Regions from separate parts of the Mesorhizobium sp. M8A.F.Ca.ET.161.01.1.1 genome, predicted to be linked through region 2. Evidence: predicted binding sites of a transcription regulator. Region 2 holds the regulator's gene; the other holds the start of a gene.

Region 1 (4,349 bases), on a different contig from region 2:
AACGCCGAAGCGGCTGCGATAGCTTGGCGCCGAAGTGAGCAACACTGTCATGACCTGATCGTCCCCATGGCTTCCAGTCGGGCCGTCGGAGGGCGTCTGCGGACGAAAGGGATGAGGGTTGCCGTCGCACGTGGTGGATCGGCCAGCCACCAGCCTTCGCTGCGCAGCCTGTGGGGCAGGGACCAACGGGGTTTTGCTCGCTTTTGCATGCCGCCTGTCTCGCAGGCCGGCCGGGTGGCGATGCGGCGGATCGGAGGAGGTTTTCGGCAGGCGTGTGCAGTTTTCGTGCAGGGCTGGTGCGCTGCCCGCCATTCTTTGCGGACGCGTTGGCGTACCCCAGCCAGGCTCCTTTCCTCTCCCTCCGGAGGGGGGAGAGGTGGCTCGGCGAAGCCGAGACGGAGTGGGGGAACCACCTGGCAACCGCCGCAAACGGACATAGGAAAGGGCACCGGGCGCAAGCATCGCATCGCCTTGCGCCCAAAGGTCGACCCCACTCCGTCGAGCTTCGCTCGACACCTTGCCGGGGCGAGCCGCGGGTCTCGCCCGTCCTTCGGACCCCCCGATCGACGGGGGAGAGGAAGGGCGCCCTTCGGCAACGGCTGCGGAGGACAGGCAAGGGACGGCGCAAGCTTTCGCGGTTGGCTCGTATCAGGTATCGGTCGGACGCTTGCCTCGCCCGACCGCAACCGGCATAGATCGGGCATGGAAACCTACCGTCCGCGCCGCTCCGTGCTCTATGTCCCGGCCTCCAACGACAAGGCGCTGGCCAAGATCGCGCAGCTTGCCTGCGACGCCGTCATCATCGATCTGGAGGACGCCGTCGCTCCCGCCGACAAGATCGCCGCGCGCGAGAAACTGGCCGGCATTTTCGCCAATCGCCCTGGTGCCGACCGCAATGGCCGGCGCTGCGAGATGGTGGTGCGCGTCAATGCGCTGTCCAGCGAATGGGGCACTGAGGATCTTGCCGCCGTGGCCAAGGCGGAACCGGACGGCATCCTGCTGCCCAAGGTCGACACACCGCGCGACGTGCTCGAGGTCGGCGATGTGCTGGACGACAATTTTGCCCCCGACAGCGTGAAACTATGGGCGATGATCGAGACGCCCAAGGCCATGCTCAACATCGGCGCCATCGCCGAACTCGGCCGCGACCCCGCCTCGCGGCTGGATTGTTTCATTGCCGGAACGAATGATCTGATCAAGGATACCGGTGTCCTGGCGACGCCCGACCGCGCCTATCTCCTGCCATGGCTGATGCAGATGCTGCTGGCGGCGCGCGCCGGCGGCCTCGACATGCTCGATGGGGTGTTCAACGATTTTCGCGACCCGGACGCGTTTGCCCGCGAATGCACGCAGGCCGCCGCCATGGGCTTTGACGGCAAGACGCTGATCCATCCATCGCAGATCGAGACCGCCAACCGCGCCTTTGCCCCGTCGGCGCAGGCACTGGCCGAGGCGCGCGCGGTGAAGGATGCCTTCGCGCTGGCGCAAAACAGCGGCAAGGGCGTCATCGCGCTGAACGGCAGGATGGTCGAGCGGCTGCACCTGGCTCAGGCCGAAAAACTGCTGGCGAAGGCGGCCGCCATCGGGGCATGATATTCGCCGACTTGGGATACACGACAGGAATTGGACGATGAAACTCTACCGCTTTCTCACCGCCCCGGACGACGCCAGCTTCTGCCACAAGGTGACGGCGGCGCTGAACAAGGGCTGGCACCTGTTCGGCTCGCCGACCTATGCCTATGACAAGAAAGCCAAGACCATGCGCTGCGGCCAGGCCGTGGTGAAGGATGTCGACGGCCAGGAATACGGGCCGGATACTAAGCTCAGCGACTGGTAGGGGGAAAGCGCCGCGGCCCTCTCTCTTCGTCATCCTAGGGCGAAGCAAGGAGCGAAGCGACGCGGCGCAGACCCTAGGATGACGAAGGCACAGCCTATTCAGCAGCCTCTTCGATCTTTTCCATATCATCGTCCGACAGGCCGAAATGGTGGCCGATCTCGTGGATCAGCACGTGGGTGACGATGTCGCCCAGCGATTCCTCGTTCTCGGCCCAGTAGTCGAGCATGGCGCGACGATAGAGCGTGATGCGGTTGGGGCCTTCCCCGGTTTGCGGGTTCCAGCGTTCGGCGATGCCGCGCCCCTCGAACAGGCCGAGCAGGTCGAACGGCGTCTCCAACGACAAATCGTCCATGATCTCGTCGGTCGGGAATTCGGCGATCTGGATGACGATCTCGCCGGTCAGCTTGCGAAAATCCTCCGGCAGATGGGCGTAGGCCTCCAGGGCCAGGAACTCCAATTCTTCCATCGAGGGCGCAAGTTCGCCATGCCAGGTGCGGGTCTTGTAGATGCGGGCCATGCTTTGTCCTTTAATCCCGGCATATAGGTGTTCGCACCGGTCGAGGCAAATGACGCCTATACGCCGGCGTCGCGCCGGGAGAGGAATAAATTCCTTATGACTCTGCTTGACTCTTCCAGCGCCCTCTGGAATCAATAGGAACATAACAGGAACAATTGTGAGTGGAAGCTGACCGTCATGGCGATGACCGCCGTGGCGCGGGAGACTGTTTTTGCCCTGCGCCGCCAGATCGCGAAAATCGAGGGAACGCTGCCCGAGCGCCTGCAGGCGCCGGCGGCGGCGCCCCTTGATGCCGGCGCCAGCGCTGACCCCACGCCAGGCAGCGATCTGACGATCATCCGGCGCGGCCTTGCCGCGGCCTTGCCGGATGCCTTCCTGCCCATCGGCGTCGAGCGGCTCGATGCCGCGCTCGGCGGCGGCCTGCCGAAAGCCGCCCTGACCGAAATCCATGGCCTGGAAACCCGCGATGCGGGAGCCGTGGCCGGCTTCGCCCTGTCGCTCGTCAGCCTGATCCTCAACCAGGCGCAGGGGCTGCCCATCTTATGGATCGGGACATCGGAAATTTTCCACGAGGCCGGCTTTCCCTATGCCAGGGGGCTGCATGCCGCCTTCGGCATCGAGCCCGGGCAATTGCTGTTTTCCGAGGCGCCCAGGCTTATCGATGCGCTGTGGATCGCCGAGGAGGCGGCACGCATGACGGCGCTTGCCGCCGTCATTCTGGAAATCCGCGGCAATCCGCAGCGGCTGGACCTGACCGCGACACGCCGCCTGCATGCGCGGGCGCAAGGTGCCGGCCGGCCGGTGTTCCTGCTGCGGCAGGCGGCCGAGCCGGAACCGACGGCGGCGCCTATCCGCCTCATCGCCGCGTCGGCGCCGGCCGTGCCGCGCGCCACGGTCGCCGGGCCGCTCGCCGGTTCGATCGGCCACCCCGCCTTCACCATCAGCATCGGCAAGAGCCGCACGGCCTTGCCTGGACAATTCATACTGGAGTGGAACCCCGATGAACGCGTATTCGACGAAAGAAGGGGCGAGGAAGAGCGGGCAGAGAATCCTGTCCCTGTGGTTTCCCTATCTGGCGGCCGAAAGGATCCTGCGGCAGCGTCTGGGGAAATCCTGGCGTTCCCGACCCTCGGATCATCCGTCGCCATCTCACCCACCGCTCGTGATCAGCCACCGCCAGGGCAACGCGCAGCGCATCTCAGCCCTCGACGAGCGGGCTGAGGCGCTGCACCTGAAGCGCGACATGGGGATTGCCGATGCGCGCGCCATGCATCCGTCGATCGACATCGTCGAAGCCGATCCGGAGGCCGACCGGCGCCTGCTCGAGGGCCTTGCCGACTGGTGCGACCGCTACACGCCGCTGGTGGCGCTGGACAGCATCGACGGCCTGTTCCTCGACGTCACCGGCTGCACCCATCTGTTCGGCGGCGAACGCGCCATGCTCGACGAAATCCTGTCGCGCTTCTTGCATCAGGGTTTCGACGTCCGCGCCGGGCTTGCCGGCACGCCCGGGGCGGCCTGGGCGGCGGCACGCTTTTGCGGCGACCGCATCGTTCTATCGGGCGAGGAGGAAGCCTTGCTTGCTCCCTTGCCGCTGGCCGCCCTTCGCATAGCGCCGGAAACCCGTGCCAGCCTGGAAAGCGTCGGGCTGCGCACGGCGGGCGCCGTCATGGCCGCGCCGCGCGCGCCGCTTGCCCGCCGCTTCGGCGCCTTGCTGCTCCAGCGCCTCGACCAGGCGCTTGGCCGTCTCGACGAAGCGATCTCGCCGCGCCTTCCCGTCGCGCCGCTTTCGGTCGAACGCCATCTCGCCGAACCCGTCACGCTGACGGAGGAGATAGAGCGGCTGGTGGGCATGCTGGCGACGACCTTGAAGACCGACCTCGAACGCCGCGGCGAAGGCGCCCGGACACTGGCGCTGCTGCTCTTTCGCGTCGACGGCGCCGTCAGCCGCATCGCGCTCGGCACCTCGCGGCCGATGCGCGAACCCTTGCTGAT
Region 2 (4,349 bases):
GCGTGTAATTGACCGCGAAGCTCGCCGGCACAGTGCCGTTGCGGACCGCGCTGTCATCGGAGTTGACGACCGGGATACCGGCCTGGCGGGCGGCGGCGGAGACAGCGGCGATCGCCGGCTGGATCAGGTTCGAGGCCGGGCCGTAGATGACGTCGGCCTTGCCGGCGAGCGAAGCGATACGTTGCTGGATGTCATTGACGTTGTCGATGCCGACCTCCACCACCTCGAAGCCAGCGGCGGGCGCCGCCGCCTTGATCTTTTCGACCAAGGCAACGTCATTGGCCTCGCCCGGATTGTAAGGCACGCCGAAGCGCTTGGCGTTCGGCAGCAGCTTCTTGGTGAAGGCCATCACCGCGGCGACGTCCTGCAGATCGCTGGCGCCGGTCATGCCTTCGTCACCTGAATCCCACGACGGCACCAGCTTGGCCGCCACTGGATCGGTGACCGCGGCAAAGACGATTGGAATGCCGGAACCGGCGAGCGCCTTCTTGGCGATCTGCGAGACCGGCGTGGTGATGGTGTAGATCAGCTTGGGCTGCTCCGCCTGCAGCTTGGCGATCATCTGCGGCACCAGCGATGCATCGAAATTGGTATGGCTTTCCGTATAGACGACGTCCTTGCCCTCGACGAAGCCATTGTCCGTCAGCGCCTTCTTGAAGCCGGCTATGGCGGCATTGAGCTGGGGGTGCTCGCCGAAGTTGGCAATGCCGATGCGTATCTGGTCGGCGGCGGCACTGCCGGCGCTCACCATCAACGCGCTAGCCAGGAACAAACCCGACAACCAAGCGGATTTCGACTTCAACATCATTTCCTCCCAGATTTGATCACCGCCGCTTGCAGCGCGGCTACTGCAAACGATCATGGTCAGTCCGCCGGCTTGTGTCAAACATTATATATAATTCTTGCCATGCCCCTACATCATATATAATTTTCCCTGCCAGACGACGGATGGACCGCGATGCAGGATCAAACGAGCTCCACAAAGACGGAGGCAGCCTATCAGCTGTTGCGGCGCGATATCCTGACCACGCGCCTCATGCCCGGCGCCCCGCTCAAACTGAGTGCACTGCGCGGCACCTATGGAGTCGGCTGGACGCCATTGCGCGAAGCCTTGTCGCGGCTCGAGGCCGAACGCCTGGTCACCGCCATCAGCAATCGCGGTTTTGCCGTGGCTCCGGTGTCGCGGGCCGAACTGGAGGATCTGGCGCGCGCCAGGATGGTGGTCGAGATCCCCCTGTTCCTCGAATCGATGGAGAAAGGCGGCAAGGAATGGGAAGATGCCGTGGTCACAGCCCACTACCGGCTCTCCCGTTGCAAAACCGCGGTCGACGATCCCTCGGATGCGGCGGTCGACAAATGGGACGAGAATCACGAGGCTTTCCATGCGGCGCTGCTGAGTGCCGCCACATGCGATTGGCTGTTGCGTTTCCGCTCGACGATCTCGGATCAATTGCGCCGGCATCATCGCTTTCTTGGTCTGGCGCCGACATTGCGGGCCGCGGCCGGCCTCAAGGATGGCTACGAAGAGGCGATGGAGGCGCTGCGCGAAGCGATTGCGATCGAACACCATACCGCGATCATGGAAGCGGCACTCGATCGTGACGTCGAGCGGGCCAAGGCGCTGATGGTGGCCCATATCGGCTACACCCTGCACGTCTATGTCCACAGCGAAGACAGCGGCCCGACCAAATACGCCGCCCGCGCCGGCAGCTTGAAAGCCGGTTCGGGATGACTCCGGCGCTTCCGCGACATCTATTCGCACGCGTTGGTCGGAGTGGGGCCGGACGCCTGGGTCCATCGCTGCCCCGAAGCTGCCAGTCGTTGGCGTTTTGGTTTCGTTTCGTTCCGCGAATAACGGACCGATAAATTATACAATCCGCCCGGGGAAAGCCTTCCGAACGGCTGACGCCAAACTCGGGAGCGGATGGGCCACAGGCCATTAACCATAACGATTTCAATGGGCCTGCCGATGGCGGAAAAGGTCGGCTTCTGCCCGCCGTAGCGGACAAAAAACATCCGCAGCCTTAACAAATTCATTAAACTTTAAACGGTTGCGGAACACAACTGGAACAGATAGTGTTTGTTCTGGGTTTGTTTTTTCGATTCTGGTTCAGACCTTCGTTCAATGCCTTGGGGGCCGCCATGCTGACACGCAAGCAACATGAACTGCTGATGTTCATCCACGAACGGCTCAAGGAAAGCGGGATACCGCCCTCCTTCGACGAGATGAAGGAAGCGCTCGATCTTGCCTCCAAATCCGGGATTCATCGCCTGATCACGGCGCTGGAGGAACGCGGCTTCATTCGCCGGCTACCCAATCGGGCGCGCGCGCTGGAGGTGCTGCGGCTGCCGGATTCGATCGCGCCCGGCCTGAACGCGGCAAAGAAATTTTCGCCCAGCGTCATCCAGGGCAGCCTTGGTCAAAACAATCTTGGCCGCCAGCTCAAGCCGGCGACGGCGCCTTCGCGTCTGCCCGCGGCCGGCAATGACGACGATGTGGTTTCAGCCGTGTCCATCCCGGTCATGGGCCGTATCGCCGCCGGTGTGCCGATCGATGCCATCCAGCATCAGACGCATTCGATCTCGGTGCCGCCGGATATGATCATGGGCGGCGAGCACTATGCGCTGGAGGTCAAGGGTGACTCGATGATCGAGGCTGGTATCTTCGACGGCGACACGGTCATCATCCGCAATGCCAACACGGCAAGTCCGGGCGAAATCATCGTGGCGCTGGTCGACGAGGAGGAAGCGACGCTGAAGCGGTTCCGCCGTAAAGGCGCCTCGATCGCGCTCGAAGCCGCCAATCCAGCCTACGAAACGCGCATTTTCGGGCCGGACAGAGTCAAGGTACAAGGCAAGCTGGTCGGGCTGATCAGGCGCTACTGAGCCGGTTTGCCATCGGACTTGTCTGGCTTTTTATAGGGCGGCAGCCCCCTCGCCTCGCGTGAGAATTTTCGCTGCTCGTGCCAGGGCCGGTATGGTCCGTCGACAGCGAATTCGATCACAGCCGGGGTTGTGGCCGACTGGGGATCGAAGAAGACGGCAGCACTTCCCTTGCGGGCGAGCTGCCGTTTCGTGACGACGACAACCAGCGGATTGTGGCAGGCGTCATAGGCGGTCGCGTCATTGACGACGATCAGGTCGGCGAAGGCGCAGGCTTTCCAGGTGTTCTTGCGATCCTCGACATAGGCGACGATCGCGCCGGAAGGGTGCCTGGCAAGGCAAAGGCCTTCGCGGCAATAGAACGGCGATCCCTGCGGCAGGTCGGTGGGAGCGGCAATATCGAATTGCCCGTCCGCCTTGTCGAACATTTCCGGTTTGACGATTGTTTCGGAGACCAGAGCGCGTTTCCAGTTGTCGGCCGCGAATTCGTTCGGACGTTCCCGGTTGACGGCCAGTTCGCCATTGCCGATCGGCAGTGCGACCAGCCGTGCGTCTTCCGAGATCAGCACATCGGGCGTGCGTATGTCCGACACAGTCAACAGACCGGCAAGTGCGAATGGCAGTGCCGCGAGCCGCAGCCAGGTCGTCGCCATCGTCGCGATGACCAGCGCGACGGCCACCAGCAGCACGGATTGCTGCGAGATCAGACCTACCCCATCGATCGGCGAGCGCTCCGATATCCATGACGATACGGCGATCATCGCTGTCAGGCCTTTGCCCATCACGTAGAGAAACGGGCCGTCGGCGCCGAAGGGCATCGCCAGCGAACTGAGGACCGCAAAAGGCATGACGACCACCGACACGATCGGCATGACGGCCAGATTGGCGAACAGGCTGAGCGGCGATACGCGCTGGAAATGCCAGATGGCAAACAGCGCCGTCGCGCTGCCGGCAATGATGGAGGTCATGGCCAATCCACCTGTCGCCAGCAGGAATTTTCGCGTCAGGAACCCGGGTAGTGACCGCTTTGGCGACGGTGGCCTCGTCTTACCAGCGCGGTGGTCCGCCCAGCCGGCATAGGCGCCAACAAGGGCCGCGGTTGCCGCGAACGACATTTGGAAGCTCGGGCCGACGACCTCGTGCGGGGAAACCAGGATAACGGCGATCGCCGAGATGGCCAGGTTGCGCATGGTGAGCGCCGCGCGATCGAACAAGACGGCAATCAGCATCACCGCCAGCATGATGAAGCTGCGTTCGGCCGCAACGACGACACCGGAAATGACGAGATAGGCGGCGATCGAGAAAAGTGCGGCGGCGGCCGCATATTTCTTCACCGGCCGGCGCGCGGAAAAGTCTGGAAACAGCGCGAAGGCACCGCGCAACAGACCCATGATGGTGCCGGCGACCAGCGCCATATGCAGTCCCGAAATGGAAATGATGTGATAGATGCCGGTACGCCGCATCGC

What was found. Region 2 encodes LexA, which represses DNA repair genes until DNA is damaged. Its sites were predicted from a motif close to TGTTCNNNNTGTGTTCNG; they were not measured.
Region 1: a site for LexA is predicted at 2,491-2,508, ahead of EN804_RS33065 (metallopeptidase family protein). Genes of this name have one in related genera too.

The regions. Positions count from the first base shown of each region.
Region 1 covers NZ_SRTD01000028.1:5,229-9,577, forward strand. Annotated here, with positions in the region: gene EN804_RS33050 (DUF4173 domain-containing protein) at 1-51, opposite strand, end outside; gene EN804_RS33055 (CoA ester lyase) at 703-1,593, shown strand; gene EN804_RS33060 (DUF1737 domain-containing protein) at 1,631-1,837, shown strand; gene EN804_RS33065 (metallopeptidase family protein) at 1,932-2,354, opposite strand; gene EN804_RS38350 (hypothetical protein) at 2,532-3,575, shown strand; gene EN804_RS33075 (DUF6504 family protein) at 3,517-4,349, shown strand, end outside.
Region 2 covers NZ_SRTD01000001.1:132,738-137,086, reverse strand. Annotated here, with positions in the region: gene EN804_RS00680 (ABC transporter substrate-binding protein) at 1-805, opposite strand, end outside; gene EN804_RS00675 (GntR family transcriptional regulator) at 959-1,732, shown strand; gene lexA (transcriptional repressor LexA) at 2,143-2,886, shown strand; gene EN804_RS00665 (ComEC/Rec2 family competence protein) at 2,880-4,349, opposite strand, start outside.